One region of the Exiguobacterium sp. UBA6282 genome, then DNA from elsewhere that is predicted to be linked to it. Evidence: riboswitches for the same ligand, from Rfam matches in the RefSeq annotation. Region 1 holds a riboswitch; each other region holds the start of a gene.

What was found. Region 1 has a riboswitch for S-adenosylmethionine ahead of B2751_RS08820 (2,3-diketo-5-methylthiopentyl-1-phosphate enolase). Riboswitches for the same ligand answer to the same signal wherever they lie in the genome.
Region 2: it holds a riboswitch for S-adenosylmethionine, as region 1 does, so the genes downstream of both, B2751_RS03420 (methionine ABC transporter ATP-binding protein) here and B2751_RS08820 (2,3-diketo-5-methylthiopentyl-1-phosphate enolase) in region 1, are expected to answer to the same signal.
Region 3: it holds a riboswitch for S-adenosylmethionine, as region 1 does, so the genes downstream of both, B2751_RS07775 (methionine ABC transporter ATP-binding protein) here and B2751_RS08820 (2,3-diketo-5-methylthiopentyl-1-phosphate enolase) in region 1, are expected to answer to the same signal.
Region 4: it holds a riboswitch for S-adenosylmethionine, as region 1 does, so the genes downstream of both, B2751_RS10555 (methionine ABC transporter ATP-binding protein) here and B2751_RS08820 (2,3-diketo-5-methylthiopentyl-1-phosphate enolase) in region 1, are expected to answer to the same signal.

The regions. Positions count from the first base shown of each region.
Region 1 is NZ_DJUM01000028.1:19,704-27,097, forward strand. Features, by position in the region: gene B2751_RS08795 (MBL fold metallo-hydrolase) at 1-303, opposite strand, end outside; gene B2751_RS08800 (arsinothricin resistance N-acetyltransferase ArsN1 family A) at 364-852, opposite strand; gene B2751_RS08805 (1,2-dihydroxy-3-keto-5-methylthiopentene dioxygenase) at 978-1,514, opposite strand; gene B2751_RS08810 (methylthioribulose 1-phosphate dehydratase) at 1,531-2,151, opposite strand; gene B2751_RS08815 (2-hydroxy-3-keto-5-methylthiopentenyl-1-phosphate phosphatase) at 2,148-2,807, opposite strand; gene B2751_RS08820 (2,3-diketo-5-methylthiopentyl-1-phosphate enolase) at 2,804-3,994, opposite strand; SAM riboswitch class I at 4,065-4,166, opposite strand; SAM riboswitch class I at 4,372-4,475, shown strand; gene mtnK (S-methyl-5-thioribose kinase) at 4,553-5,719, shown strand; gene mtnA (S-methyl-5-thioribose-1-phosphate isomerase) at 5,716-6,765, shown strand; gene B2751_RS08835 (sugar ABC transporter substrate-binding protein) at 6,777-7,394, shown strand, end outside.
Region 2 is NZ_DJUM01000013.1:60,115-67,508, forward strand. Features, by position in the region: gene B2751_RS03390 (C40 family peptidase) at 1-53, opposite strand, end outside; gene rho (transcription termination factor Rho) at 409-1,782, shown strand; gene B2751_RS03400 (type B 50S ribosomal protein L31) at 1,874-2,119, shown strand; gene B2751_RS03405 (DedA family protein) at 2,155-2,805, opposite strand; gene B2751_RS03410 (thymidine kinase) at 2,989-3,603, shown strand; gene B2751_RS03415 (alpha/beta hydrolase) at 3,686-4,444, opposite strand; SAM riboswitch class I at 4,512-4,613, opposite strand; SAM riboswitch class I at 4,863-4,966, shown strand; gene B2751_RS03420 (methionine ABC transporter ATP-binding protein) at 5,053-6,081, shown strand; gene B2751_RS03425 (methionine ABC transporter permease) at 6,071-6,721, shown strand; gene B2751_RS03430 (MetQ/NlpA family ABC transporter substrate-binding protein) at 6,741-7,394, shown strand, end outside.
Region 3 is NZ_DJUM01000024.1:10,519-17,912, forward strand. Features, by position in the region: gene B2751_RS07765 (PLP-dependent cysteine synthase family protein) at 1-265, shown strand, start outside; gene B2751_RS07770 (bifunctional cystathionine gamma-lyase/homocysteine desulfhydrase) at 258-1,424, shown strand; SAM riboswitch class I at 1,482-1,586, shown strand; gene B2751_RS07775 (methionine ABC transporter ATP-binding protein) at 1,665-2,687, shown strand; gene B2751_RS07780 (methionine ABC transporter permease) at 2,684-3,349, shown strand; gene B2751_RS07785 (MetQ/NlpA family ABC transporter substrate-binding protein) at 3,382-4,209, shown strand; gene B2751_RS07790 (MDR family MFS transporter) at 4,289-5,539, shown strand; gene sufC (Fe-S cluster assembly ATPase SufC) at 5,673-6,458, shown strand; gene sufD (Fe-S cluster assembly protein SufD) at 6,477-7,394, shown strand, end outside.
Region 4 is NZ_DJUM01000038.1:70,957-78,350, forward strand. Features, by position in the region: gene B2751_RS10540 (GNAT family N-acetyltransferase) at 1-241, shown strand, start outside; gene B2751_RS10545 (MetQ/NlpA family ABC transporter substrate-binding protein) at 302-1,117, opposite strand; gene B2751_RS10550 (methionine ABC transporter permease) at 1,145-1,810, opposite strand; gene B2751_RS10555 (methionine ABC transporter ATP-binding protein) at 1,800-2,813, opposite strand; SAM riboswitch class I at 2,898-3,002, opposite strand; gene B2751_RS10560 (aminotransferase class I/II-fold pyridoxal phosphate-dependent enzyme) at 3,065-4,252, opposite strand; gene B2751_RS10565 (alpha-glucosidase) at 4,401-6,011, shown strand; gene B2751_RS10570 (MBL fold metallo-hydrolase) at 6,074-6,802, opposite strand; gene B2751_RS10575 (SMP-30/gluconolactonase/LRE family protein) at 6,929-7,394, opposite strand, start outside.

The sequences.
Region 1 (7,394 bases):
GCCGGCTTCTCGGATTTGCCGTGCGTCTTCTTCTTGCTGCGCATAGAATGGCAAATGCTTGGGTAGAAATTGTTTTGCAGCATCATCGAAATGATCCGCGTGCAGATGCGTGACGAAGACAGCGTCAGGATCGAGCAGTGTCTTAACATCGACCGGTAAGTCGACGAGTGGATTGGCGACGGCATTCGGCGTTTGACCGAAAGGAGGTAAACTGCCTTTTTCGCCGAGAAACGGATCAATCAGTAAAACTTGATTGGCATACGTGACGACAAGCGTCGCATTACGAATTTGTTGAATATCCATTAGGTTCATCCTCTCTCAATGACTCGGATTGATTATTCCCCGTCTGGCATTCAATGAATCCTATCGTAAGCGTTTCTCCATCGCCATGACGTCGACGTATTCGCCGTTCAAGCGACCTTGTTCCTTAAATGTCCCAACAATCCGGAATCCGGAACGGATGTAGAGCTTTTGTCCGATTTTATTGAACGGGAAGGTAAAGAGAATCAGCTTATGCATCTGATGATCGCGCGCATGTTGTTCGGCAGTTTCTAACAACTGTGTCCCGATCCCTTGTCCGCGATGTGTTCGAGTAATGTAGACGGAAATCTCACCAACTGTCGCATAGACAGGACGCGGGTTATACGGATCAAGAGAAATGAAGCCGAGGACACCTGTCTCATCTTCTGCGACATATCCAGCGTAGCGATGCGTACGCTCTGCATACCACTGGGTCATGAACGATAAATCTTTTCGATCCGTCTCAAGCGTTGCGATTCGGTCTTCGATGCCTTCATTATAAATGGATAGAACGGCGGGTAAATCATGTTCCGTTACAGGACGAATATGCATGTTGCTCACTCCCCAATCGCTTTTCCCTCATTATATCTGTTACGTGTCGATGTAGTGATATGTTTGTGAGATAAGAAAAAGCGCCGATTCTCCTTATATAGAAGAAATCAACGCTTTTGTCGTTCTTAAGAGACCGTGGATGTCTCGTTCTCGTAAATTGGAACCCAGCCATCCGTCGTGACGAAAATTCGAACAGCGACGACTTTCCGATCCTCTTGGAGCGTAAAGTAGTGGCGTGTATTGACAGGAACAGAAATCAAATCACCAGGATTGAGTTCGATGTTATAGTAGCCGACTTCTTCGTCTTTGATCGCGAAGACGCCGTGACCGCTTACGATGAAACGGACTTCATCATCCGTGTGATGATGTTCTTTCTGGAAGTTGACGAGCAACTCGTCAAGGTTCGGTGTCGTATCCGAAAGTGAAATGATATCAGCTGTCTGATATCCACGACGTTCTGATACGTCTTTGATTTCTGGAGCGAACGTATCGAGAATCGTTTGTTTGTCGGCATCCGTCAGTGTGAAGTTCTCGACGAGAGGTGCTGGTAGTTTTGAGACGTCCCATTGTTCGTAAAGAACGCCGCGCGATGCGAGGAAGTCAGCGACTTCCGTTTGATCCGTATACCGTGTGTTTGTTTCTTGGAATAAGACTGTTGCCATGAGATGATTCCTCCTTTTAATAGATAGATTGACGGCATGATTGCAACGTCAACGTATAGTTGAATAAAAACTCGAAGGCTTCGAGGTGTTTCTTTGCTTCAAAGGCGGTCGGTGCCCAGACCGTGATTCCGTGATTGCGAATCAGGACGGCACCGCTGTCCGCTGTGACATATGGCGCAAAAGCAGCAGCGAGTGTCGGGATGTCCGCGTGATTCGGAATGATCGGCACCGTGACCGTCGCATCTTCTTCCCAGTGACCGAGTGCCTTGATGATTTCTTGACCGGAGAAGGTGATACTTCCCTGATCGCCATATAACTCCGAAATCACATTGTTCGCAATCGTATGGACATGCAGGGAACATCCGGCGTTCGTTCGGTTGAACACTTCGACATGGAGCAATGTCTCAGCAGAAGGGCGCCCGGATTGCTCGCCGATCAATTGACCGGTCGCATCGACATGAACGAAGTCGTCAGGAGTCGTCTGCCGCTTATCTTTCCCACTTGCCGTCACAAGAAATTCAATCGGAATACCGGACGTCCGAATGGCGAGGTTACCACTCGTACCAGGGAACCAATCGCGCGCTGCAAGTTCTTGTTTGATGGCGCGTAGTTCTTCATACCGTCGCATGAATGTCATATCGTCACCTCCGATCGTGCTAAATCATGAACGATATCGTGGAACGTCTCAAAAGGTGTATAGGCGATATCATTTTCTTCACACAACGTGATCAGATAATCACGGGCATAGACACGATCCGCTTGTTTTGCGAGTTCGAAGTCCGTCACTGAGTCACCGATGACGATGATGACGTCATCGTCTTTGCATAATGTACGGGCAACGGATGTTTTACAACAGCCGCATCCATTCGTGCAATGGGCATCGCAGGCGTGTGGCCAATCGATGTGGACGAATGGACCACTGAAATCGGCAATGTTACAGTAAATCTGCTCTTGCTCGAGGAACGGTGCTAAGATCGGTTCGACGAAAAAGTCCATTCCACCGCTAACAATCGAAAAATGGATTCCTTGACGACGACTGTACTGAAGCAACTCCGAAAATCCTTCGCGAATGACGGCGCGCTCCATCAAGAAATCAAGATAGTCCGCTTTACCGTCGGACGGCAGAAGCGCGAACATCTGCCCGACACCACTTTGGATCGATAACGTCCGGTCGAGCACGCCACGTTTCAACGGTTCGAAGTCATTCACTGGCACAAATACCTCCATGAGTGCAATGATGTTATCCTGCATCGTTACGGTACCGTCGAAGTCACAAAGAATTCGTAAGGTCATGACTTGATCCCCCAAGCGTCGAGCGCGACTCGTAATTCTTCATGTCGTGACGCAGCATTCGATAGGGATTCATTTGCGAGTGCCGCATCAAGTGCTTGACGAAAAGCGATAACACCAGCCGCAGCACCTTGCGGATGACCATGTACGCCACCACCAGCGTTGATGACGGAATCGATCCCGAAGTCGCGTACGAGTTGAGCAACGAGTCCTGGGTGAATACCGGCTGAAGGGACAGGGAAAATCGCTTTCGTCTGACCGAGGCGAGTCGCTTCGACCGCGATGCCGCGGGCGACGTCCTTCGGAAGAGCGACATTGCCGTAAGGTGACGGGAATAGTGTTAAGTCTGCACCAGCAACGCGCGGTAATGTGCCAAGTAAGACAGGCGCTGCAACACCGTGGTTCGGGCTAGCAATCAATGCACCGCTGTAAGCCGGATGATTGAAAATGGGAACGTTGATCTCCGGATCACTTGCCAATTCACGTAAGACGTCGAGTCCGTATGTGAAGGTATTCAACAAGAAAGCAGTTGCTCCAGCGTCAATCAATCGTTTGGCTTGATCCTTGAGCGTAAAGACGGGACCACTAAGTGTGATCGCATACAACGCACGTTTACCGGTCCGGTGGAAATGAGCATCGATAACCTCACGTCCGATCCGTGCCCGATCAATCGTCGGTGTCAACGGATTGTCATATAGGATCTCATCGTCCTTGACGAGATCGATCCCACCAGCAAGTTGTCCTTCGAGTTGATCACGAAGGAACGATAAATCGCGTCCGATGACCCCTTTGAAGATGCTCATTAACAGTGGACGATCTTCGACACCAATCAAGGAACGAACCCCTTCAATCCCGAACTTCGCACCTGGAAAATCCGACGTGAATGTATCGGGTAGTAGCAGTTCTGTTAATTTGATTTCACCGTCGAGTGAAAGTTTCCCGAAGACGGTCGTCAAGATCGCAGAAAAGTCGCGCGATACATTGTGTTCCGGGTAACGAATCGTGATATAGCCTTTACCGTCGCGCTCTTCCGTATGTACGACTTCTCCTTTGAATGAGGCGAGTTGTTGTTGCTCAAGATGATTCAGCTCCGTCCAGGAACCAACCGTCAGACCAAGCGCGAGTTGTTCGGCGCGTTGCTCCAGTCGATCGCGGGCGGTCAATTGATAAGTAGCTGTGATGTAAGCCATGTCTTTCCTCCTTCAATAAAAAAATGGTCTCTTGTCAGCGACAAGAGACCATGAATGATTCGAACGTGGACTCTTATCTGTCAGCTTAGTAGCTGCAAGAATTAGCACCGTGCCAAAAGGTCGGTTGCTGCGACATCGTAGGGCTTGTCCCTCCGTCTGCTCTTGATAAGAATTGGATGAAATTGTGAAATCTAATTGCAATTTTTACATGAGAGTCACGACTTGTCAAACTATTTTTAGAAAATTTATTTTTTTGAAAATACTCTTTCTATATATGGAGCGAAAACGATATCCGTTTCTGCTTGATTTCGATTTGACAGCAGGGAAGAGGATTGCGTAAGATTCAAATCAATATCACACACGACAACTACATACGACTCTTATCGCGAGTTGGCAGAGGGAATTGGCCCGATGACGCCGCAGCAACCGACCACTTGGCACGGTGCTACATCCAACAGACGTTTCGTCTGAGAGATAAGAGGACGCAGTGACTTTCCTGCGCCTCTTTTCGATGACGAAAAGAGGCGCTTTTTCGTGTATCACACAGGGGGAACTGAGATGACATACAAAGCATTTACAGAACAGGACGCGATCGAACGGGTCCGCTCACTAGGACTGATCGGCGACGGAGCCGTCGAAGCAGAAGAGATTGGCGACGGCAATCTCAACCTTGTCTTTCGAATTCGAGAAGGTGAACATCGATTGATTCTAAAACAAGCACTTCCGTACGCGAAAGTCGTCGGTGAAAGCTGGCCACTATCACTCGAGCGGGCGTGGATCGAGCAATCCGCACTCCGTGAATTCGCCCGGCATGCCGTGCCGTTCGTACCGCGTGTTTTTCATGCTAGTCACGACGAGGCGTATACGGTCATGGAAGATCTTTCACATCTGACAATCGTTCGAAGCGGTTTACTCGCAGGTGAACAGTATCCGTTGCTTGCGGAACATATTGGTTCTTATCTCGCTCGGACTTTATTCCATACATCGGACTTTGCGCTTGGTCCGGTTGAAAAAAAACGTGTCGCCCGAACGTACTACAATCCGGACTTGTGCGACATCACGGAAAAATTAATCTTCACGGATCCGTTCCATGACGCGGAGACGAACGAGATTGAAGCCGGGCTTGAAGAAGAGGTGGCACGTCTATGGGCGGACGATGAGTTGAAACGCGAAGTCGCAAAACTCGAAGCGCTTTTCATCACGAAAGGAGATGCGTTGCTACACGGCGATCTACATACAGGAAGCATCTTTGCTTCGGCAACGGAAACGAAAGTCATCGATCCAGAATTCGCCTTTTATGGTCCATTCGGATTTGATGTCGGACAGTTCATCGCCCACTTATTCTTTGCAGCATACCCGGATTATTCAGCACTTCGTGATGCCCGGATTCGCGACATCGATACGTTCTGGCTGACGTTCGCTTCGACGTTCCGCGCCTTATGGGAACGCGAAGCCGTCGAACCATTCCGGACATCGGGACTCGTCGACGATGTACTGAGCACGATCTTGCAGGATGCCCTTGGCTTTGCCGGTTGCGAACTGATTCGTCGGACGATCGGACTCGCACCAGTCGCTGATTTAGAAACGATTAGTTCTATGACGGAACGACTAGAACGAAAACAACATGCTTTACGTTTAGGATCGGCGTTAATCAAACGTCGGACCGAATGCCGGACATTTGATGATTTACGAAACTTCGACGTAACGGAGGAACTTAGCCGATGAGTACATTCGTTCAAAGTATTCGTTATGAAGATCGTGTCTTGACGATTCTCGATCAGACACGTCTACCGCAGGAAGAACACTATGAAGTCATTACCGATCTTGCACAAGCGGTCGAAGCGATTAAACAACTGCGCGTCCGAGGGGCGCCTGCGATCAGTTTATTTGGCGGATTCGTACTCGTTCAAGAGGCGTACCGGTTTGAAGCAGAACTGTCGATCTATAAGCAGACTTTGCTTGAGACATCAGCGACGTTACTCGCGACACGACCGACGGCTGTTAACTTACGAAATGTCCTTGATCAATTGAATCCAATCATTCAAGACGGGACGTCGGTAGAAGAGATCCGCGAACGGCTCGAGCAGCGGACGATTGCCTTATACGATCAGGATGCGCAGACGTCACGTCAAATCGGGATTCATGCACTTGAATTGTTCCAGTCAGGTGACCGGATCCTAACGATCTGTAATGCTGGATCGATTGCGACCGCTGCTTATGGAACAGCACTTGCGCCATTCTATATCGCAAAAGAACGCGGCATTGAATTATCGGTTTTTGCGAGTGAGACGCGACCATTACTGCAGGGAGCACGACTGACGACATGGGAGCTACAACGTGCCGGCATCGATGTCACGCTAATTACAGATAACATGGTCGCCCATACGCTGAAAGAAAAACAGATCGATGCAATCATCGTCGGGGCGGACCGGATTACACGCAACGGAGATACGGCGAATAAGATCGGAACGTTCCAACTAGCATTACTCGCTCAAGCTTTCGGTATCCCGTTTTACGTCGCAGCACCGCTCTCGACGTTTGATTTCTCACTTGTTTCCGGAGACGCGATCGAAATTGAAGAACGTGATCCGCAGGAAGTGACGACTGTCCAAGATGTTGCGACAGCACCAGAAGGAGTTGCTGTCTTCAACCCAGCTTTTGATGTCACACCACACACATTGATCACGGGCATCATCACCGAACTTGGTATTATCACGCAACCGAATGAAGAAACGATTGAAAAATTAACGGGGCTTCAACCCCTCGGATAAGGAGACAATTCATGAAAAAATTAGCTTACGCCGTCCTAGCACCGGCCTTATTACTAGCGGCTTGTGCGAATGGAGAAGCGACGACGAAAGTCGTCAAGGATGTACCAAAAGGAGTTCAATCGGACGTCAAGATCGCCGTCATCCGTAACCTCGCATCGGACGACCATACGAAGCAATTCCTTGATGGCGCACGAAGTGAAGGAGAAGCGCTCGGCTTTAAAGTCAGCACGTTCATTTCGGAAGGTAACGATGTCAAGTTCAAGGAACTGGTCGCGCAGGCGATTCAGCAAGAGTATGATGGGCTCATCATTTCGCACGGTAAGGAAGACTATGCCTATGACATGATCAAACCAGCAGTCGATAAAGGACTGAAGGTCGTGACGTTCGATACGGTCACGAAGAAAAAAGGGGCATCTCTACAAGACGTGACGGAAACGTTCCAAAACGATCATCAACTTGCGAAGCTATCACTCGATGAAGTGACGAAGGTGACGGACAAAAAGCCGGTCCGTGTCATCAAACTCTGGTTCGGACCAGGTTTTGCCCCGCTCGATCGTCGTCAGGAAATCTATAAGACGTACGAAGCAGACGGCAAAATCAAAACGCTTGAGACGGTTGGACCGACGAAC
Region 2 (7,394 bases), on a different contig from region 1:
AAACCTGAAACCACTAAGGCTGCTGTCGCGATCGATGCTAGAAAACGTTTCATGTTAAGAATTCCTCCGTTTTAATGTAGTGTGTTGCGTCCGTAAGTTATATGATGAAATCATTAAGTGTGTGATTAAGCAGTGAACCTTACAACTGTGTAAGAATTTTGTCTGCAGGAATATCTTAGCATGTGCGCCCTTAAAAACGTTTTTTCAGTTAGAAGACAAAATAGATGCTTTTGTAACATAACTGAAATAATATCCTTGAATATTACAAAGTAAGAAACGCAAAGGATTGTTGACGACGAATTTAAAAAAATATGATACCTTTAGTTCACGAAAGAAATTACATACCTCCTGATGTATGTATGGAAGTATGCTGAATGCAGTTGAATTTATAAAGAATAGGTGAAAAACATGCCAACAACTGATAAAAAAGATAAACCTGAACGTTCCTATACTTTGGCTCAATTGAGCCAGCTGACATTAAAAGAATTATATGAAATCGCAAAGACGAAGAATGTCCCGCAATATCGGGAAGCCCGTAAGCGTGAGTTGATGTTCAAGATTCTAAAAGCACAGGCGGAATCAACAGGTCTTTATTTCCTCGAAGGGGTACTTGAAGTCATCCCTGGTAATCCACAAATGCAAAACGATGGTGGCTTCGGCTTCCTTCGCCCTATCAATTATTCCCAATCCTCTGAAGATATCTATATCGCCGCTTCTCAAATCCGACGCTTCAATCTACGTAATGGTGATGTCGTCACAGGTAAAGTACGCCCACCGAAGGAAAACGAACGTTTCCAAGGGTTACTTAGTGTGGAAGCCGTCAACGGCGAAGCACCGGATACAGCGCGTAACCGTTTGTTCTTCCCGGCGCTGACACCAATCTATCCGGATCGTTTAATGCGTCTTGAGACAGAGCCACGTCATTTATCGGTTCGTGTCATGGATATGATTGCACCAGTTGGGTTTGGACAACGCGGTTTGATCGTCGCACCACCAAAAGCAGGGAAAACGTCACTCCTCAAAGAAATCGCGAACTCGATTCAAGAGAATCATCCGGATGTCGAGCTGATCATTCTATTGATCGATGAGCGACCAGAGGAAGTAACTGACATCGAGCGTTCAGTTCCGGGAGCAGACGTCGTCAGTTCAACGTTCGACGAAACACCGGACAACCATGTGCGGATTTCTGAACTTGTCCTTGAACGGGCGATGCGACTTGTCGAACATAAAAAAGATGTCGTCATCTTGATGGATTCGATCACTCGTTTGACTCGTGCGTATAACTTAACAGTGCCGCAAAGCGGACGGACGCTTTCAGGGGGGATTGACCCAGCAGCGTTCCATAAGCCAAAACGGTTCTTTGGTGCGGCGCGAAACATCGAACATGGTGGCAGTTTGACGATTCTTGCGACGGCACTCGTCGAGACGGGATCCCGCATGGATGACGTCATCTATGAGGAATTCAAAGGAACAGGAAACATGGAGCTACATCTCGATCGTAAGCTGTCGGAACGCCGAATCTTCCCGGCAATCGACATTCGCAAATCAGGTACGCGGAAGGAAGAACTCTTGCTTCCGAAAGAGCAACTCGATGCGCTCTGGACGATTCGTCGGACGATGAACGAGTCGAACGAGTTCGTCGATACGTTCCTGCGTAAGATTCGCGACACGAAAAATAATGAAGAATTTTTTGCTGAACTTGAGAAAGAAAAGAAGAAGACGGTCCGACGTGCACCTGCTAAACCGCGTACTGTCAAGAAGGAAGCAACGACGGAAAAATAACTATTGCGACGCGTAAAAAAATCGTTTAGTATAGGAAGGTAACTTACTCTGGCTCAGCAAATGGACCAGGGCGGAAGGAGAGAAATCAACCATGAAACAAGGAATTCACCCTAACTACAACAAAGTAGTATTTATGGATTCAACGACTGAGTACAAATTCTTAAGCGGTTCTACTCGTTCTTCGAACGAAACGATCACTTGGGAAGATGGTAACGAGTACCCACTCATCCGTGTGGATGTGTCTTCAGACTCGCACCCATTCTACACAGGTCGTCAAAAGTTCAACGCGGCAGATGGTCGTGTCGATCGCTTCAACAAAAAATACGGCCGCAAGTAATTACTTGCCGGTTCTTAAAAAACAGCCTGCCTCCATTACGGAAGCAGGCTGTTTTTGTATAGGCTGAATTGCGAACGGTACGTAAGGTACGTCTTTAAGACGAACGAGAAAGCAATCCCGCCGACGATCCCGATCAAGTACGGCATGGCATCTGGATGTGCCAAGATGTAGTCGACGACTTTATGGAACGAGATATGACGACCAACAAAGTAGCCGGCGCCCAAGAACACACTGACCCAAATCAAAGCACCTGTATACGCGTAACTCGCAAAAATGCGAAACGGCATTTTTGAAACACCTGCAAAAAAGGCAGAGAGTTGGCGAAGACCAGGTATGTAGTAACCGATGATCAAGACCGATTTGCCGTAACGACGAAATCCGGCTTCAGCGGAGAGAATGTGTTTTTCTGAGATGCGCATCTTTGGTCCGACGCGATGCAACAGGGGCATGCCGAGTTTTAAGCCCAGCACGTAGCTAATCGTCATTCCGATGCAACTGCCAGCGTAAGCGGCAAGAATCGTACCGAACAGCGGTAGATTGCCTTGATGCATCCAAAAACCGGACAGGACGAGCAAGGTCTCATCAGGAACCGGCAATCCCACGATACCACCTGCGAGAAGGACGGAAAGACCAAGGGCGCCATATTGGTGCAGAATGTCATGTAAGAGATGATGAATCGGGGACACCTTCTTTCGCGAGAATCTTCTTCTTTAGTGTACAGGAAATGGATGAAGGTTGGAATGAAAGGACAAAAATTCTAGGTAAAGAAAAAATGAATTTTGATTTCCGGAAGTCAACCCTTTTTCTCAATACCGTTTCGAGCTATACTCGTTAAAGTGACTATTTTTAGAGGACGGTGTCGGACGATGATGCATGTAATAAATCAGTACGGCTGGATCGAAGTAATTTGTGGTAGTATGTTTTCCGGGAAATCGGAAGAGTTGATTCGTCGTGTCAGACGGGCACAGTACGGCAAACTGCCCGTTCAAGTATTCAAGCCGGCAATCGACGACCGGTACCATGAAGAGCATGTCGTCTCTCACATCGGAAATTCCGTCGTGGCGATTCCAATGGCGACGAGTCGTGATCTCTATGCAGCAGTAGCGGAAGAAACACAAATTGTCGGAATTGATGAAGTTCAATTCTTTGATGATGAGATCGTTCAAGTCATCGAAGCACTTGCGCAAGACGGAAAACGCGTCATTTGTGCAGGACTCGATCAGGATTTCCGGGCAGAGCCATTTGGCAAGATGCCGGAATTACTGGCGCGCGCAGAATTTGTGACGAAACTTCAGGCGATCTGTCTCTCATGTGGCGATCCGGCTTCCCGGACACAACGTTTGATTGATGGAAAACCAGCGAACTATGATGATCCGATCATTTTAGTCGGCGCTTCAGAATCGTATGAGCCACGGTGCCGCCACTGCCATGAAGTGCCAGGAAAGCCGAAGCCGCTCCAAACGATGCAACACCAAAAAGGATAAACAAAAAAGACGAACCGATGATGGTCGTCCTTTGATGTAACAGCTGTTCGCTTCTAAGTGAAGACGAATAGCTGTTTTTTTATTATCCCGTTTCCTGTGAGACACGGCTCGAGCGTTCGATGAAACGAATCGTCTCACGCACGATCAAATCCTGATCATGATCGAGGGTCGCGACGTGGTACGAGTTGAGGAGACAGTAGATTCGTTTATCATTCGTCCCGATATGCTGATGCAGGTAATCCGAGCTCGACGGCGGAACGACGTGATCGGTTGCCGAGTAAAGAATCAATGTCGGTAGAAGGATCGATCCAAGGCGTCCTTTCGTCTCATCCATCAAGCGGACGAGTTCGAATGCACAACGACTCGGAACGAGGTCATAGATGATTTCGAAAGCAGACCGTTTGATATCCGGTGCCCCTTCTGGTAAGTACTGTGGACCATCTTCAAACGACAATGCTTCATAAGACGGAACGGAGAGAGCGGCATTGATCGTAATGATGCCTGAAAATGGAATCCCGTCAGCGGCGAGCGATAGTGCGAGCGTCGCGCCCATCGATTGACCGATGACGAAGACTTGATCGCATGTTTCTTGTAAACGTGCATAGCCGTCTTGCAGGCTCTGCTTCCAACATCGAGCAGTCGATTGTTCGAACTCACGGACGTTCGTCCCGTGACCACGCAAACGTGGAGCATAGACAGTGAATCCTTTAGCAGCAAATGCCTCACCGACGTCCCGAACACTTTGCGGGGTCGCATTAAAACCATGACAGATTAAAATGCCGATCGGTCCACCTTGAAGATAAAATGCTTCAGCACCAGTCAATACAGGATAGTTCATCATTACTATTTTTCCTCCATTCGTGAAAAAAACTCGTCAACGTCACTGCTTGGACGCCCACGAGTTTTTCACCGTATCATCCAAAGCCGCGCTTTGCTGGTCGGAGCACCTTACAGATTGCAGGTTGCCGTGAAGTCATAGAGCCAGGTCTCTCGTTCACTCTTGATAAATATCATATTGGAATTGTCGGATTAATCATTGAAACGATGGTAGCACGACCGAAAATGCCTTGTCAAATCGTTCTGGACGAATCGTGATTTATTCTTTCAGCTAACTCATAACTTATGACTCAATCGATATGCGCCAAATGGATTATTTTTGCAAAGTTGGTTGACTTTTAAAGGTTCGACCCGTAATGTAAAAATTAGTTTTACGACATAAGCAACAACGCAACAACACACATACGAATTTCATACCGCAATACTTATCCAGAGAGGTGGAGGGACTGGCCCTACGAAACCTCGGCAACAGACTCATTATGAGCACTGTGCCAATTCCATCAGACAGATGTCTGAGAGATGAGTGGAGTGGATTCTGCCACTGTGCGGATCCAGGTCTCTTCTTGTTTCTCAAGAAGGGACCTTTTTTGTTGAATGAAGGGGGAAAACGGAATGATTGCATTTCATCAAGTCAAAAAAACGTACGTCACGAAGGATCAGACGATCGCAGCACTCGACGGTGTCGACCTGACGATCGAGAAAGGCGAAATCTTCGGTGTCATCGGCTTTAGCGGTGCCGGGAAAAGTTCATTGCTCCGCTGCGTCAACCTGTTAGAACGACCGACGTCAGGAACAGTGACGGTCGACGGGGAAGATTTAACACAACTATCACCAAAAAAATTACGCCAAGCGAAACAGCGGATCGGGATGATCTTTCAACACTTCAATCTATTGAATGCAAACACGGTCTTTACGAACGTTGCGAAACCACTCGTTCTCGCAGGTGTCAAGAAAGACGAGATTCGTCGCCGGGTGACGGAATTACTCGAATTCGTCGATCTTGCGGACAAGGCGGATCATTACCCGGATCAATTATCCGGCGGACAAAAGCAACGTGTCGGCATCGCCCGGGCACTAGCGACGCAACCATCCGTGCTCTTATGTGACGAAGCGACGTCAGCACTCGATCCTCAGACGACACATCATATTCTCCAGTTATTAAAACGCATCAATGCGGAATACGGGATCACCATTCTCTTGATCACCCATGAGATGGGCGTCATCCGGGAGATTTGTGACCGGGTCGCCGTCATCGAAGCCGGGAAGCTGATCGAGTCAGGAACAGTCTTTGATGTCTTTTCGAATCCGCAGACCGAGACAGCGAAAAACTTCGTCCGCTCCGTCATGCATGATGAAATTCCGGCATCAATTCGTCAGTTGATTGAGTCACGGAATGCGCATCCGATCTATAAGATTCATTTTCTCGGACATCACACCGGGCAACCACTCTTATCGCAAGTCGCAAAACGCTTCGACGTCGATGTCAACATCCTGCACGGTAGCATCACGGAGTTACAGGAAACACCGTTCGGTACATTACTTGTTGAACTGATCGGTGAAACAATCGAAGTAAAACGGGCCTTACAGTACATCGATCAGGCACAGGTGACCGTCGAGGAGGTGCTTGCTGATGCTAGTTAACTACAGTGATATCTGGACAGCATTTTTGCAGACGATGACGATGGTGTCAGTGTCGTTATTATTTTCGACTTTGATCGGTTTACCACTCGGCATCCTGCTCGTCGTCACCCGAAAAGGGGCATTGCTCGAGAACGTCCCGCTGTTCACATTCTTCAACAGTATCGTCAATATCTTCCGTTCAATTCCGTTCATCATCTTACTTGTTGCGATCATCCCGTTGACACGGTTGATCGTCCAGACGTCGATCGGAACAGAAGCCGCCATCGTTCCACTCGTCTTTTATGCCGCCCCGTATATGGCACGGCTGATCGAGAGTTCCTTACTTGAAGTCGACAAAGGTGTCCTTGAGGCAGCAGAAGCGATGGGGGCGACGCCATTCCAAACGATTTTCCGCTTCCTTCTGCCGGAAGCACTCGGTTCACTAATCCTTAATTTAACGATTGCAACAGTCGGCTTGATCGGGGCATCAGCGATGGCAGGTGCCATCGGTGGTGGTGGACTGGGTGACTTAGCAATTACGTACGGTTATCAACGGTTCGACACGAAAGTCATGATCATCACGGTCGGGATTCTCGTTATCTTAGTCCAAGGCTTACAGACGACAGGCAACATCGTCGCACGAAAAATCAGAAGACATTAATCAAGGGAGCGATTCAGCCATGAAAAAAGCAGTAGCGATTGGAGCAACATTAACGACGATTTTATTTGCCGGGTGCTCAGCATCAGGAGAAGAAGAAAAGACGATCAAGCTCGGGGTCAGTGGTTCAGACACTCAAGTGTGGGATTACGTCGCGAAAAAAGCGGAAAAGGAGGGCATCAAAATCGAGCTCGTCAAGTTCTCCGATTATGTCCAGCCGAACATGGCACTGGCTGAGGGTGAGATCGACGCCAATGCCTTCCAGACGATTTCCTACTTCAACGCCTTCAAGAAGGAACATAAGTTGAAGCTGTCGCCGATTGCGACGACCGTCATTGCACCGATGGGCATTTACTCAGATAAATATAAGGACGTCAAAGATATTCCAGTCGGTGGCAAAATCGCTGTTCCGAACGAAGCGACGAACATGGGACGTGCCTTCTTGTTACTACAAGAAGCAGGTTTGATCAAATTACCGGACGACTTTGACGGCAATGGATCGGTCGATAAGATCGTTGAAAATCCGAAGAAACTGAAAATCGTTCCGATCGTCGCTGGACAAACGCCACGCGTCTTACCGGACGTCGCTGCATCGATCATCAATAACGGTATTGCTGTTGACGCAGGACTAAATCCGATCAAGGACTCGATCGTCCATGAGAACGAGACAGCAAAA
Region 3 (7,394 bases), on a different contig from region 1:
AACAGCAAAATGGCCAAGTCTCGTGCCACGTGAGCTCGTTGATGAGATTCATACGATTTCTGACCGCGATGCGTTTGATGCGGTCCATACACTTGCTGCTCGCGAAGGATTACTCGTCGGTAGTTCAGCAGGTGCAGCGCTCGTTGCTGCGCTTGATATCGCGAAGCGTCACCCCGGCAGTACGATCGTCACCGTCTTCGCAGACAGTGCCGAACGCTATTTAAGCCAACAAATCTTTGAAAAGGTGGACGAAACTCATGCGTAAGAAGACAGCATTGATTCATGGAGGAACAGGTGTCGACCGGGCAACAGGAGCCGTCACACCTCCGATCTATCAAACAAGCACATACAAGCAAGATAAAATCGGTCAACTCAAAGACGGATACGAATACTCACGGACAGCGAATCCAACACGGACGAGCATCGAACGATTGATTGCGGATCTTGAAGGTGGCGCACGTGGTTTTGCCTTCGGTTCTGGGATGGCAGCGATTCATGCCGTCTTCCACTTGCTTGAGTCTGGCGACCACATCGTCATGACAGATGATGTCTACGGTGGTACGTTCCGCTTGATGCAACGCGTCTTACCGAAGTTCAACATTCAAGTGACATTCGTCGATACGACGGACCTTGCAGCAACGGAAGCAGCGATCCAAGACAACACGAAGATCGTCTACGTCGAAACACCGACGAACCCGTTGTTGAAAGTAACGGACATCGCAGCGATCGCAACGATCGCCAAACGTCACGATCTTAAACTCGTCGTCGACAACACGTTCGCGACACCATATCATCAACAACCACTCGCGCTCGGTGCAGACATCGTCTTGCACAGTGCGACGAAATACATCGGCGGACACTCGGACGTCGTCGCTGGACTTGTCGTCGTCAAAGATGATGCGCTCGGCGAAGAGATGCACTTCATCCAAAACTCGACAGGCGGCGTGCTTGGACCGCAAGACAGCTTCTTGCTCGTCCGTGGTCTTCGTACACTCGGTATCCGGATGGATGCGATCGAAGAGACAGCCCATGATCTCGTTGCGTTCTTGCAAGCGCAAGACATCGTCTCGAACATCTTCTACCCAGGACTTGCATCGCATCCTGGTCACGACATCCAAGCGAAACAAGCGACTGGATTTGGTGGGATGATCAGCTTTGATGTCGGTTCAGCAGCGAACGCAGAAAAACTCGTCGAGGCGACACATTTCTTCACACTTGCTGAGAGTCTTGGTGCCGTCGAGAGCCTGATTTCCGTTCCGGCACGGATGACGCACGCGTCGATCCCAGCAGAACGTCGGGCAGAACTCGGCATCACGGACGGTCTCGTTCGGATTTCAGTTGGACTTGAGGATGCGGAAGATTTGAAAGAAGACTTAACACGTGCTTTCACGTTCCTCGAAAAAGTTTCTGAAAAAACTGTTTGACAACAAAAATAACCCCTGCTAATATTCAGAATATATTCTACAAACTTAATACCGAAACTCTTATCGAGAGTGGTGGAGGGACTGGCCCGATGAAACCCGGCAACCGCGGATCTAATCCGAAGTGGTGCTAATTCCAGCAGACAAAAGTCTGGGAGATGAGAGCAAATGGTTTTGTGTACTGAAAAGTGCGCGCGTTTGCTCTAAAACGCGCGCACTTTTTTTATTTTAGGAGGGACAGTTGTGATTCGTTTACAAGACGTAGGAAAGATTTATCGCTCAAAGCGCGGAGCGGTCGAAGCCGTCGCGAATGTCGATCTGACAATCGAGCGCGGTGAAATTTTTGGAATAATCGGTTATTCCGGAGCAGGGAAATCGACCTTGATCCGATTGTTGAATATGCTCGAAGCACCAACGAGTGGTTCGATTCAAATCGATGGTGTCGAAATGACATCACTGAAACCAAAAGAATTACGAGGCGTCCGCAAGAATGTCTCGATGGTCTTCCAGCACTTCAACTTACTCTGGTCACGGACTGTTGAAGAAAACATCATGTTCCCACTCGAACTCGGTGGCTTCCCGAAGGCTCGCCGTAAGGAACGAGTTGCGGAACTGATTCAACTCGTTGGTTTGGATGGACGTGAAAAAGCCTATCCGTCGCAATTATCGGGTGGTCAAAAGCAACGTGTCGGTATCGCTCGGGCACTCGCATCGAACCCGGACGTTCTCTTATGTGACGAGGCAACAAGTGCACTCGATCCGAAGACGACGGACTCGATTCTTGAGTTACTCGTCGACATCAATGAAAAATTAAAACTGACGATCGTCTTGATCACACACGAGATGCACGTCATTCAAAAAATCTGTCACCGGGTCGCCGTCATGGAGGCCGGTAAAATCGTCGAACAAGGACCGGTCGCAGAAGTCTTCCGTCATCCGAAGCAAGCGATGACGAAGGAATTCGTCAAACAATTGACGTCGCCATCGGAAAACGAGTTGACGTTCGCGAAACTCCGCGAACGCTACCCAACCGGAAAAATCGTTCAGTTGACGTTCGTCGGATCGACGGCGGAAAGTCCGATCCTCGCGGAAGTCATGAAGGATTCACCCGTCCTGTTCAATATCATCGGGGGAAACGTCGGTCAATCACAGGAAGGGGCGCTCGGTACACTGTTCATTCAGTTAATCGGGGAAACAGAAGCAACACAAGCGGTCATCACGAAGCTTCAAGCCAGTGATGTTGAAGTGGAGGTGGATCACCGATGATTTCATTCTTTGACAACCTAGACTGGGACATGGTGTGGGAAGCGACAGGCAGTACGATCTATATGACGGCAGTCGCTGGTCTTTCGACATTCATTCTCGGTTTGATCATTGGTTTATTATTGTTTGCGACAAATGAAGAATTGTTGTTCAAAAATCGGGCGTTTTATTCGATCTTGAGCTTGATCGTTAACGTCTTCCGTTCGATTCCGTTCATCATCTTACTGATCTTATTGATTCCATTTACGAAAGCAGTCGTCGGTTCGTTCCTCGGACCAACAGCAGCATTACCGGCACTGATTTTAGGAGCCGCACCGTTCTACGGTCGGATGGTTGAACTCGCACTTCGCGAAGTCGATAAAGGTGTCATCGAGGCAGCTGAATCGATGGGCGCGACGAAGTTCCAAATCATCTACAAAGTCTTAATCCCAGAAGCATTGCCTGCTATCGTTTCTGGTATCACGGTTACACTCGTTGCACTTGTCGGTTACACGGCAATGGCCGGAGTAGTCGGCGGAGGTGGACTCGGGGACATGGCCTTCATCGAAGGATTCCAGCGTTCTCAAAACGATGTCATCGTCATTGCGACACTCTTAATCTTAGCGATCGTCTTCGTCATCCAAATCATTGGGGACTTACTGATCCGAGCAATCGATAAACGTTAATTCAAATTTTATTCATATTGGAGGAATCATTCATGAAAGTTTGGAAAAAATTCGTAGGTACTGCCGCTGTATCCGTCTTAGCAATCAGTCTTGCTGCTTGTGGCGAAAAATCATCAGGAAGCGACGACAAGACACTCGTCATCGGTGCTTCGAACGTACCGCACGCTCAGATCCTCGAACACGTCAAAAAGGAATATGAAGCAAAAGGCTACAAGCTTGAAATCAAGAAGTTCCAAGATTACGTGCTTCCGAACAAAGCGCTCGCTGAAAAAGAACTCGACGCGAACTACTTCCAGCACGTACCGTATCTCGAGCAACAAGAGAAAGAAAACAAATCGTATAAGTTTGCGAACGCAGGTGGCGTCCACGTTGAGCCACTCGGTATCTACTCGAAGAAATACAAGTCACTTGATAAGTTACCAAACGGTGCAACGATCTTAACGAGCTCAAACGTCGCGGAACGCGGTCGTGTCTTGACGTTCCTTCAAAACGAAGGATTAATCAAACTCAAAGACGGTAAAACGACAGACGCGCAACTCGGTGACATCGCGGAGAACCCGAAGAAACTCAAGTTCAAGACGAACATCGAAGCATCGCTTCTTCCGCAAGCTTACAAGAACAATGAAGGCGACGCCGTCCTCATCAACACGAACTATGCGATCGATAACGGTTTGAACCCGTTGAAAGACGCGATCGCGTCAGAAGATGAGTCTTCACCATACGTCAACATCATCGTCACACGTGACGGCGATGAGAAAGACAAACGTGTCACAGCACTTCTTGACGTGCTGCACGAGAAGAAAAACCAAGATTGGATTCTCGACAAGTACAAAGGTGCGGTCGTTCCAGTCAGCAAATAAGTTCACCGAAGCCGGCATCCTTCCTATATAATGGAAGGATGCTTTTCATTTGTCTGAAACAGGGGTTAGGGGGAATCATATGCAACGCATACGTCAACTGCATCCGTTGACAATCGGGGTCTTGTTCGGGACGTTTTTCTCACGTCTCGGAACGTTCATTACGATGCCATTTTTCGCTATCTACATGACGACCGTTCTGAAGTTTGATCCGGTCGATGTCGGCTGGGTTCTCAGTATTTCGGCGATCGCCAGTCTCGTTATGAGTTTCATCGGCGGTACATTGTCGGACCGGTATGGTCGCCGGGCGATGATGCTCGCCGGAACGATCGGGTTCGCGATCGTCTTCATCGCACTCGCGCAAGTCGAGACGTTCTGGGCATTCTTCATCCTCAGTGCCTTGAACGGAGTCTGTCGTTCGATTTTTGAGCCATCCGCTCGTGCCTTGATCAGTGATACGACGGACGAAGCGAACCGATTGTTCGTCTTCAATATCCGTTACGCGATGATCAACATCGCAGCTGCGATCGGACCAGGAATTGCCTTACTGCTGAGTGCGGGGAATACGTCCGCAACGTTTTACATCACGGCGTTCGTCTATATGGCATACGGGGTGATGATTGGATTCTTATTTAAACGTCATCCAATCACTGAGACACATGGTGGCAAGAAGGTCTCGTTCGGAGCGACGGTTCGTCTGTTGCGGACGGATATCGCCTTTACGCTGGCACTCGCCGGCATCATCTTCGGGGTCTTCGGCTACAGCCAGTTCAATTCGACCTTGCCGCAATTCTTGACGGAGACGTCACTCCTTGAAGGCGGGAAGACACTCTATGCGATCTTAATCACGATCAATGCGATCACCGTCTTGATCGTGCAGTATCCGATCATGAAGTTTGGCGTCAAGACGTCACCGCTCGTTTCGATCACGACCGGGATTGCGACTGTTGCGATCGGACTGTTCGTCATGGGGAATGCAAACGCGATCTGGTGGATGATCGTCGCGATGTTCATCTTCACGTGCGGGGAAGTGATGATGTTCACGATGACCGACATCTTGACTGATCGCTTTGCGAAGCCGGAATTAAGGGGCAGTTATTTCGGGGCAATGGGCTTGACGTCGATCGGACAATCAATCGGTCCAATTGCCGGCGGACATTTATTAAGTTTATATGGAGCGGACCGTCCGTTACCGATTTTCGGGATTTTAGCGGGCTTGACATTATTCGGAATACCACTGCTCCTACTGTCACAACGGATTCATCGGACTTCGACGATCGAGGAACTGGAGGAACCGGTGAAACTTTCGAATGATTCTCAACAAAACGCATGATTTTGAGAAAAAACAACGAGCGATGACGCTTGAATAATACGCCATGTTTCTTTAAGATTAGAATGATACTAAATTAGTAACGCTCGTGTTCTGAATCGTCAGTCACGAAATGAATAGATGGAGGGATTCTAACATGAAGGCTTCACACTTGAAGATTGAAGATCTACACGTCGCGATCGACGGCAAGGAAATCTTGAAAGGCGTCAACTTGGAAATCAAAGGCGGGGAAATCCACGCGGTCATGGGACCAAACGGGACAGGTAAATCAACACTCGCATCAGCATTGATGGGTCACCCATCGTACGAAGTGACATCTGGTTCAGTCACACTCGACGGCGAAGACGTCCTCGACATGGAAGTCGATGAACGCGCACAAGCAGGTATGTTCCTCGCAATGCAGTACCCAAGCGAAATCAGTGGTGTTACGAACTCAGACTTCCTTCGTTCAGCAATCAACTCGCGTCGTGAAGAAGGCGATGAAATCTCACTCATGAAATTCATCCGTGAACTTGATTCACAAATGGGTCTTCTCGAGATGCCTTCAGAAATGGCACACCGTTACCTCAACGAAGGTTTCTCTGGTGGAGAAAAGAAACGTAACGAAATTCTTCAGATGATGATGCTTAAACCAGCAATCGCGATTCTCGATGAAATCGATTCAGGTCTTGATATCGATGCACTTAAAGTCGTTGCAAAAGGTGTCAACGAAATGCGTTCACCTGAATTCGGCTGCTTGATCATCACGCACTATCAACGTCTCTTGAACTATATCGAGCCAGACTTCATCCACATCATGATGGGCGGAAAAATCGTCATGTCTGGCGGTAAAGAACTCGCACACCGTCTCGAAGCAGAAGGTTATGACTGGGTTAAAAAAGAACTCGGCATCGAAGACGTCGAAATCGAAACAAAAGCGTAAGACGAGGGAGGAAGCATGATGACTGTAGAACTGAATCTTGCAGTAAATCGCGAGGCAGTGGCAGAACGTGCGACTCGCTTAGGGGAACCATCTTGGATGGTCGCAAAGCGTCAAGACGCGCTTGATCTTGCCCCAACGCTCGCATTGCCAAAAGTAGAAAAAATCAAGATCGAAGGCTGGAACTTCACAGAAGGTACGACGGAACTTGAAACCGTCACTGGTCTTTCTTCAGATATCGAAGCATTGATCGGCGAAAACCGTGATCACATGCTCGTCACGCGTAACGGACAACTCGTCCACGCGCAAAACAGTGAAGCGGCGAACGGCGTCATCTTCACGACGCTCGAAGACGCATTAAAACAACACCCGGAACTCGTCGAGAAGTACTTCATGACTGAAGGTGTTCAAGTCAACGAAGATCGTCTTGCGGCATTAAACGCAGCACTTCGTAACGGCGGTACGTTCCTTTATGTACCAAAAGGCGTCAAGCTGTCTGTACCGATGCAAGCAATCTACACGCTTGAGCAATCAGGCGCTGCCCTTTACCATCACGCAATCATCGTTGCAGATGCTGACAGCGAATTGACGTATATCGAAAACTTCGTCTCTTACGGTGACGAAGCGCATAACGTCAACGTCGTCACAGAAGTATTCGTCGAAGACAACGCAAAAGTTCTCTTTGGTGGTGTAGATACACTATCTAAGGGTGCCATCACGTATATGAACCGTCGCGGTGTCGTCAAACAAGGCGCGAAGCTCGAATGGGCACTCGGTCACATGAATGACGGTCACACGGTCACAGAAACAAAAACACACCTCGTCGGAAACGATTCGTTCTCAGATACGAAAGCCGTTACGGTCGGTCGTGGAGAGCAAAAACAAAACTTCAACGTCCGTACGGACCATTTCGGTAAAGGATCAGAAGGTTTCATCTTG
Region 4 (7,394 bases), on a different contig from region 1:
GATGTACGTCACTCCAAGCATCAGAAAACAGCAGGTCGGACGGCAATTGGTACAAGAGGCATTACGGGCATTAGAGGAGCGTCCTTGGATCGAGCAGGTTCATCTCTCGGTCGTTCGGACGAATGAAGCCGCTAAAGCCTTGTATCGGTCGCTTGGCTTCGAATCGTACGCGATTGAACCGCGGGCGTTGAAAATCGATGGTACCTATCATGATGAAGAACTCATGTGGTATCGGTTCTAACACAAAACGACCGAAATTCAATGAGAGATGATCTCTTTTGAATTCCGGTCGTTTTTAAAATCAGTTTGCCCAATTTGGTTTGCTGAAACCTTTGAATGATTTTTCGATGACTGTGTTGAAGGCATCGGATTCGACAGCTGTCTTCAGGTCTTTTGCGACTTGTGAGTCTGCATCTTTCGTTTGGACAGCAATGAGGTTCCGGTATTGCTCGTCCATCGTCTCAAGTGCTAGCGCATCGAGTAAATCGAATTTCGCAGCAAGCGCGAAGTTCCCTGGAACTGCTGAGACATCAACGCTTTCGATGGCACGTGGCAGTTGCGCTGCTTCAAGCGGCTTGATGACGAGTTTCTTCGGATTTTTGACGATATCTTTCTCTGAGACGGTCAGTGGATCGACATCTGGCTTCAGTTCGATCCAGCCTTGTTCTGCCAAGAGGTTCAGCGCGCGTGCCTGGTTCGTTGGATCGTTCGGTGTCGCGACTTCAGCGCCCGTCTTGACGTCGTCAAGTGTCTTCGCCGTTTTACTATATAGTCCCATCGGTGCCGTCGGGACAGTGATGAGTCCTTTAAGGTCGAGGTTCTTTTCTTTAGAGAACGTCTTCAGGTAAATCGAGTGTTGGAACAAGTTAGCATCGATATTGCCGCTACCGAGTGCGATGTTCGGTTGGATATAATCGCTGAACTCGACGATTTCGACTTTATAGCCTTTCTTTTCGAGTTGCGGTTGAATCGCTTGTTTGACCATGTCACTATAAGGACCGCTTGTCGCCCCAATTTTGATCGTCTTGTCTTTTTCATCAGCACTGCTGTCTCCGCATCCTGCGAGGATTCCTGCACCGAGTAAGGCTGTAGCTAAAAAGGCATATCGTTTTTTCATGATTCAACTCTCCCTTTATATGTATGATTAGCGCTTGTCTGTTTTTCGCGCCAGTTGATTGCCAAGTGCTTGAATGCTTTGGACGATGACGATGAGGACGACGATCGTCACGATCATGATGAGATTATCATAGCGATAATAGCCGAAGCGGATTGCAAGGTCACCGACACCTCCACCGCCGACGATCCCAGCCATCGCCGAGAAGCCGATCAAACTGATCGTCGTTAGCGTGATGCCCTGAATGATGCCAGGGAGTGCTTCTGGTAAAAGGATACTGACGATGATCCGTAACGGTTTCGCTCCGCACGCTTCCGCTGCTTCGATCAAACCAGGTGGAATCTCACGCAGTGATGTTTCGACGAGTCGTGCGAGAAACGGAATCGCTGCGACACTGAGGCTGACGGATGCTGCTGTCGGACCAATCGTATTATCAAGCAAGAATTTCGTTAATGGAATGAGGGCAACAAGCAAGATGATGAACGGCAAGGAGCGGACGATGTTGACGACGAAGTCAAGGACACGTCGGACGGCAATGTTTTGAAAGAATAAACCGCGGTCGGTGACGAACAGGAGAATCCCGAGTGGAATCCCGACGACCAATGCGAAGGCAAGCGAAATGCCAACCATCCACGCCGTCTCACCAAGTGCCTTCAACAACTCGGGTAACATCGTTTGTATACGATCAAGCCACATCCTGAATCACCTCGAGTGTATGAAGTTCCGCCGCAAGCCAGTCGAGGGCAGGTGCGATTTGATCGGAGGATCCCGTCAAGCTGACGATTAGGACACCAAAAGCGACGTCTTGGATGTAATCGACTTTTCCGTGCAGGATGCTGACCGAGATATCGTATCGACGGATGGCTTCCGACAACGTACTTTCACCGGTCTTCTCGCCCGTGAACTGCAGGCGGATGATTTTTCCCGGTGTCGCTTGCAAAATGCGTTCCGGTAGTTCGATCTGGAGTGCCGTGTCGACGTAATGTTGTGTCACCGGATGTTTGGCTTGACTGAACAAATCGTATGTAGAGGCGACTTCGACGACTTCCCCTTGAGACATGACCGCGACACGATGGCAAATCTGTTTGACGACATCGATCTCATGCGTGATGAGGACGATCGTCAATCCAAGTCGTTCATTCAAACCTTTCAACAAATCTAAAATCTGCAGCGTCGTGACCGGATCAAGGGCAGAGGTCGCTTCGTCACATAACAAGACGGTTGGATCATTCGCGAGTGCCCGGGCAATCCCAACGCGCTGTTTCTGTCCGCCGCTCAACTGACTCGGGAAGTTCGTCTCGAATCCTTCGAGTCCGACGAGCGAGACGAGTTCACGGATCCGTTCCGGAAAATCTGCTCGTTTGACGCCAGCAGCTTTCAGTGCGAAAGCAATGTTATCTGCGACATTACGCGACTGGATCAATTGGAAATGCTGAAAGATCATTCCTGTCCGCAAGCGAAGTTGACGCAAATCTGCTTTTGACATTCCGCCGAGCGAGACACCGTCGACCTTTACCGTTCCTTGTGTCGGATGCTCGAGACCGTTGATCAGACGAAGCAACGTACTCTTACCGGCACCGGATTCACCGATGATCCCAAAGATTTCTCCTTTTTGAATCGTCAAATCGACATCTCGTAATGCAAAAATCGGGGTCCGGTCTCGGACGAACCGTTTCGTAATCTGTTTGAATTCAATCATCTGCTCATCTCCTTGTACAAAAAAAGTCGCTTTTTCCTAGTAGCAGAGCAACCAGAAAAAAGCGACGAAAGTGTAAGATTTCGTAACTTATCTCTCAGAATGAATCCATTCTGTAGGATGTGGCACCGTTCCTGATAGGTGGTTGCCGGACGTCGTTGGGCCTAATCCCTCGGTCGCTCTCGATAAGTAGTTATGCTGTTGGGATTTACTTTAACGGAAATGATTCCCATCTGTCAAATGTTTTTTCAGAATTATTCCGCAACAGGTGTCCGGAACAGGTTGAGCGTTCCGATTCGCCCGACGGCTTCTTCTAGACGTTCGACGTCAGCAATTAAGCTGATCCGTACGTAGCCTTCGCCGTATTCGCCGAAGAATGATCCAGGAGTAACGGCGACGTATGCTTCATCAAGCAGATGATCCGTGAAGCTTTGGGACGTGTATCCTTCAGGCACCGGAAGCCAGACGAAGAAGGAACCGCCCGGTCGTGGTCCGCTCCAACCGATTGCATCGAGTTTCGCGAACAAGGCATTACGTCGTGTTTCGTATAAGCTACTTAACTCACGGACACATGTTTGGTCACTCATCAGGGCAACGGTCGCTGCATGTTGGATCGGTGTGAAGGCACTGACGTAGAGATGTTCCTGATACGTCTCGATGCTTGAGATGACGGACGGATTTCCGATCGCGAAAGCGATTCGGAAGCCAGACATGTTGAAGCGTTTCGAGAGTGAGAACAACTCGATTCCGACATCTTTCGCCCCTTCCGTCTGCAAGAAGCTTCGTGTGGGACCATCAAAGCTGATGCCACCGTAGGCTAAATCATGGACGACACAAATATCATGGGCATCCGCGAAGGCAACTGTCTGTTCGAAGGCTTCTGCTGTCGCTGTCGCACCTGTCGGATTACTCGGGTAATTGAGGAACAACATCCGGGCGCGCTCGACATCTGTCGTATCAAGTAAATCGTAATCCGGCAGGAAGTTATTTTTCTCAAGCAATGGAAGTGTAATCGGGTAAGCACCAGCAAGTGCTGCTCCAGACAGGTAATCCGGATACCCCGGATCCGGGACGATGACACCTTCTCCAGGATTGACGATCGTTTGTGGTAAGGCAACGATTCCGGCTTTACTACCGAGAAGAATTGCGACCTCGGTTGCCGGATCGATCGTGACGCCGAATTCGTTCGCATAAAAGCTCGCGACGGCGTGCTTTAGAAAATCATGTCCACGAAATGGTGGATATTGAAGGTTTGTTGGCTCATCGATCGCCTGTTTCAAGGCGTCGAGAATATGTACGGGCGTGGTTTGATCGGGTGTTCCTTGACCAAGGGTAATGACATCATGTCCGGCAGCTTTCACAGCACCGATCCGGTTCGCAAGTTCAGCGAAAACGGGAGCAGGAAGCCGATCGATGGCGATGGATGGAGCGAAATGTTTCATGGATGTGTGCCTCCTTCGTAGTATTGTCGTCAAGGATAACGAATATTCAGTCAAAAGAAAAGAACTTTTTTGAAATTCAAAAAAATCGTCCAATAAACAGGTACAGATATGTGGAGCGGGAATAGAGAGTAGGGAGAGGAGTGAGGAGATGAAGCGAGCTAGCTGGAAAGAAGCGGTCGTCTATCAAGTCTATTGGCGCAGTTTTAAGGATTCGAATGGGGACGGCATCGGTGATTTGCGAGGTGTCATCGACAAGCTAGATTACATCGCATCGCTTGGTGTCGATATCGTCTGGTTAAATCCATGTTACCGTTCTCCAGACATCGATAATGGCTATGATATTGCCGATTATTACACGATCATGGACAAGGCGGGGACGATGGGCGATCTACAAGAGTTGATCACAGCGGCTCACGCACGCGGCTTAAAGATAATTCTTGATTTGGTCGTCAATCATACGAGTGACGAGCATGACTGGTTCCGTCAGTCGCGGGACCGAATCCACGACAAGGATGATTGGTACATCTGGAAAGATGGAACGAAAGAGACGCCCCCGAACAATTGGCGGTCGTACTTTGCGCCGAGCCCTTGGACGTGGAGTGAAGAGCGCGAACAATATTATTTCCATTCTTTTGCGAAAGAACAACCCGATTTGAACTGGGAACAACCGGCTGTCCGGCAAGCGATCTACGACATGATGAACTGGTGGATCGCTCAAGGGATTGACGGTTTCCGGATGGACGTCATCAACTTGATCAAAAAACGTTCGCTTGAGGATGTCGTCAATCCGTTTGATCTATCGTATCTCGGAAATCAACCAGGTGTGCACGACTTCCTTCAGGAAATGCATGCGAACGTCCTTGCCGGGAAAGACTTGTTCACGGTCGGTGAGATTCCGTTCGTTGGTCCGGAAGACGGTCTGTTATATGTCAGTGAAGAACGTGAAGAACTTCGGACGCTGTTTCACTTCGAAATCGCGGACGACATGGAGGCGATGGATCTTTTACGTTTCAAGGAAATTCAGAAACGATGGTATGACGTCTTGTATCCGTTAGGCGTCAATTCACAGTTTCTCAACAACCACGATCATACGCGACAAGTGACCCGCTTCGGCAGTGAACGATACCGAGTCGAGAGTGCGAAACTACTCGGTTTGATGTTGCATACATTACCTGGCATTCCATACGTGTATCAAGGAGAAGAGATTGGGATGACGGGGATTCGCTTCTCGGATCCGTCGCTCTATCAAGACGTCGCCTTTCGCAATCGATATGAAGAGCGCGTCGCTGGCGGCGAGGATCCGGAGGTCGTACTCTCGTCAATGCAGTTACTCGCACGCGATAACTCCCGCACGCCGATGCAGTGGGACGGTACGTACGCGGCAGGCTTTACGAGTGGGAAACCGTGGTTAGCGGTCAATCCGAATTACACGGACATCAACGTCGCGCAAGCAGAAGCCGATCCATCATCCGTACTTGCCTTCTACCGAGCATTGATTCAGATGCGAAAGGATCATCCAATCATGGTCTATGGTACGTATCGCGACTTAGCTCTTCATGATCCGTATCTCTACATCTATGAGCGGGAACTAGAGGGAGAAGTGTGGCGGATCGTTCTCAACGTGCATGACGAACCGATGCAAACTGCCTTCGTTTTATCACAAGATAAGTTGCTTGTGTCGAACTATCCAGATATCTCGGATGAACTACGTCCTTATGAAGCACGTGTATATCGATATACTGTTACAGAACAGAATTGAACTGCTGGACGAAAAAACATCCGCGACGTGTCAGGAACGCGTCGCGGATGTTTTTTCGTGTGTTATTTGAAAGGTGACGATTTTTTCGTCTGTAAGACTTGCGTGAATCGATCGACGGCTTGGCGCATCTCGTAACTTGGTCCAAGGATGAGGGGACCATGTCCGACGGCAAGAATATCTGGAGACAGTTCCGTTAATTGATCGGCGGAGCGAAGAGCAACGTCCGGATCCCATGTCGCAAGTGCTGGGAACGGAAATTGCCAACGGACGTCACCGGAGACAGCGAGTCCCCCTTGTGTCTGAAAGGCATCTCCGGCGATTAGCATCCGACTACCTTCATGCCAAAGAGAAATCGAACCAGGTGTATGACCTGGCGAGGCGATGACGCTGAGGCTACCGACTTGTTGACCACTTTCGAGCAAACGATCTGGACGTGTTTTGATGTTTTTCGGAATACCGCCTTTTAAAGGAGTCGTTTCGCCTTCGCGTAGCGTCTCGTCCCCACTGAGCAATGCGGCATCACGGTAACTGATGCAGACTTGAGCGAGAGGAAAGGCATTCGCAAGGAAATCGAGCGAGCCGACATGATCGGCATGTGCGTGTGTCAGGATAATCGCGCCGAGCGGTTTTTCTTGCTTTCGAATATAGTGATAAAGCGCCTTTGCGTTGATTCCGAGTCCGGCGTCAATCAATGTCAAACTGTCTGCTTCTTCAAACAGGTAGCAATTGACCGGGAAAAAGGATGGGGTCGTCTGCAATTGGTGTAAACGTTCGATGATCGTGACACGCATCGGCTTCACTCCTTCAAAAAGTAAATAGACTTCTTCTTTAGTATCGTCTGTTTTTGAATAGGCGTCTAGACGGATTATGTGTAAAAAGAGGCACCATCTATTACTAGATGATCCCTCCCATGCTAATTATTCAAATGTCACAGCGAAGACAGCACCGGCATGTGGTGCATCATCTCCGTTGGCAGCTGTCGTGACGAGTAATCGATCTTCGTAAAAAATCGGACATGTCGGATTCGAGACAGGGAAGTCGACATGATCCAGTTTTTCGCCCGTCGTAAGATTCCAACGTGTGATACATGATCCGGCGTAATGTGCGATCCAAGCATGACCTTCAGCATCCTTCGTCATACCATCCGGGAATCCTTCTTCCTCTTCGAGATCAACGGCGACGCGTTTATTCGAAAGTGGGGCATCGGGAGCGTAGTCGAAGGCATAGACTTTTTTTGTTGGTGTATCGATATGATAGAGCGTCTTGCCATCTTCTGACCAGACGAGTCCATTGGAGTTCGTCAAGTCTTCGTGTAAAACATCGATGGAACCGTCATGACGCAGACGGAACAGCCCAGCTGTTTTACCGTCTTCTTCATTAATG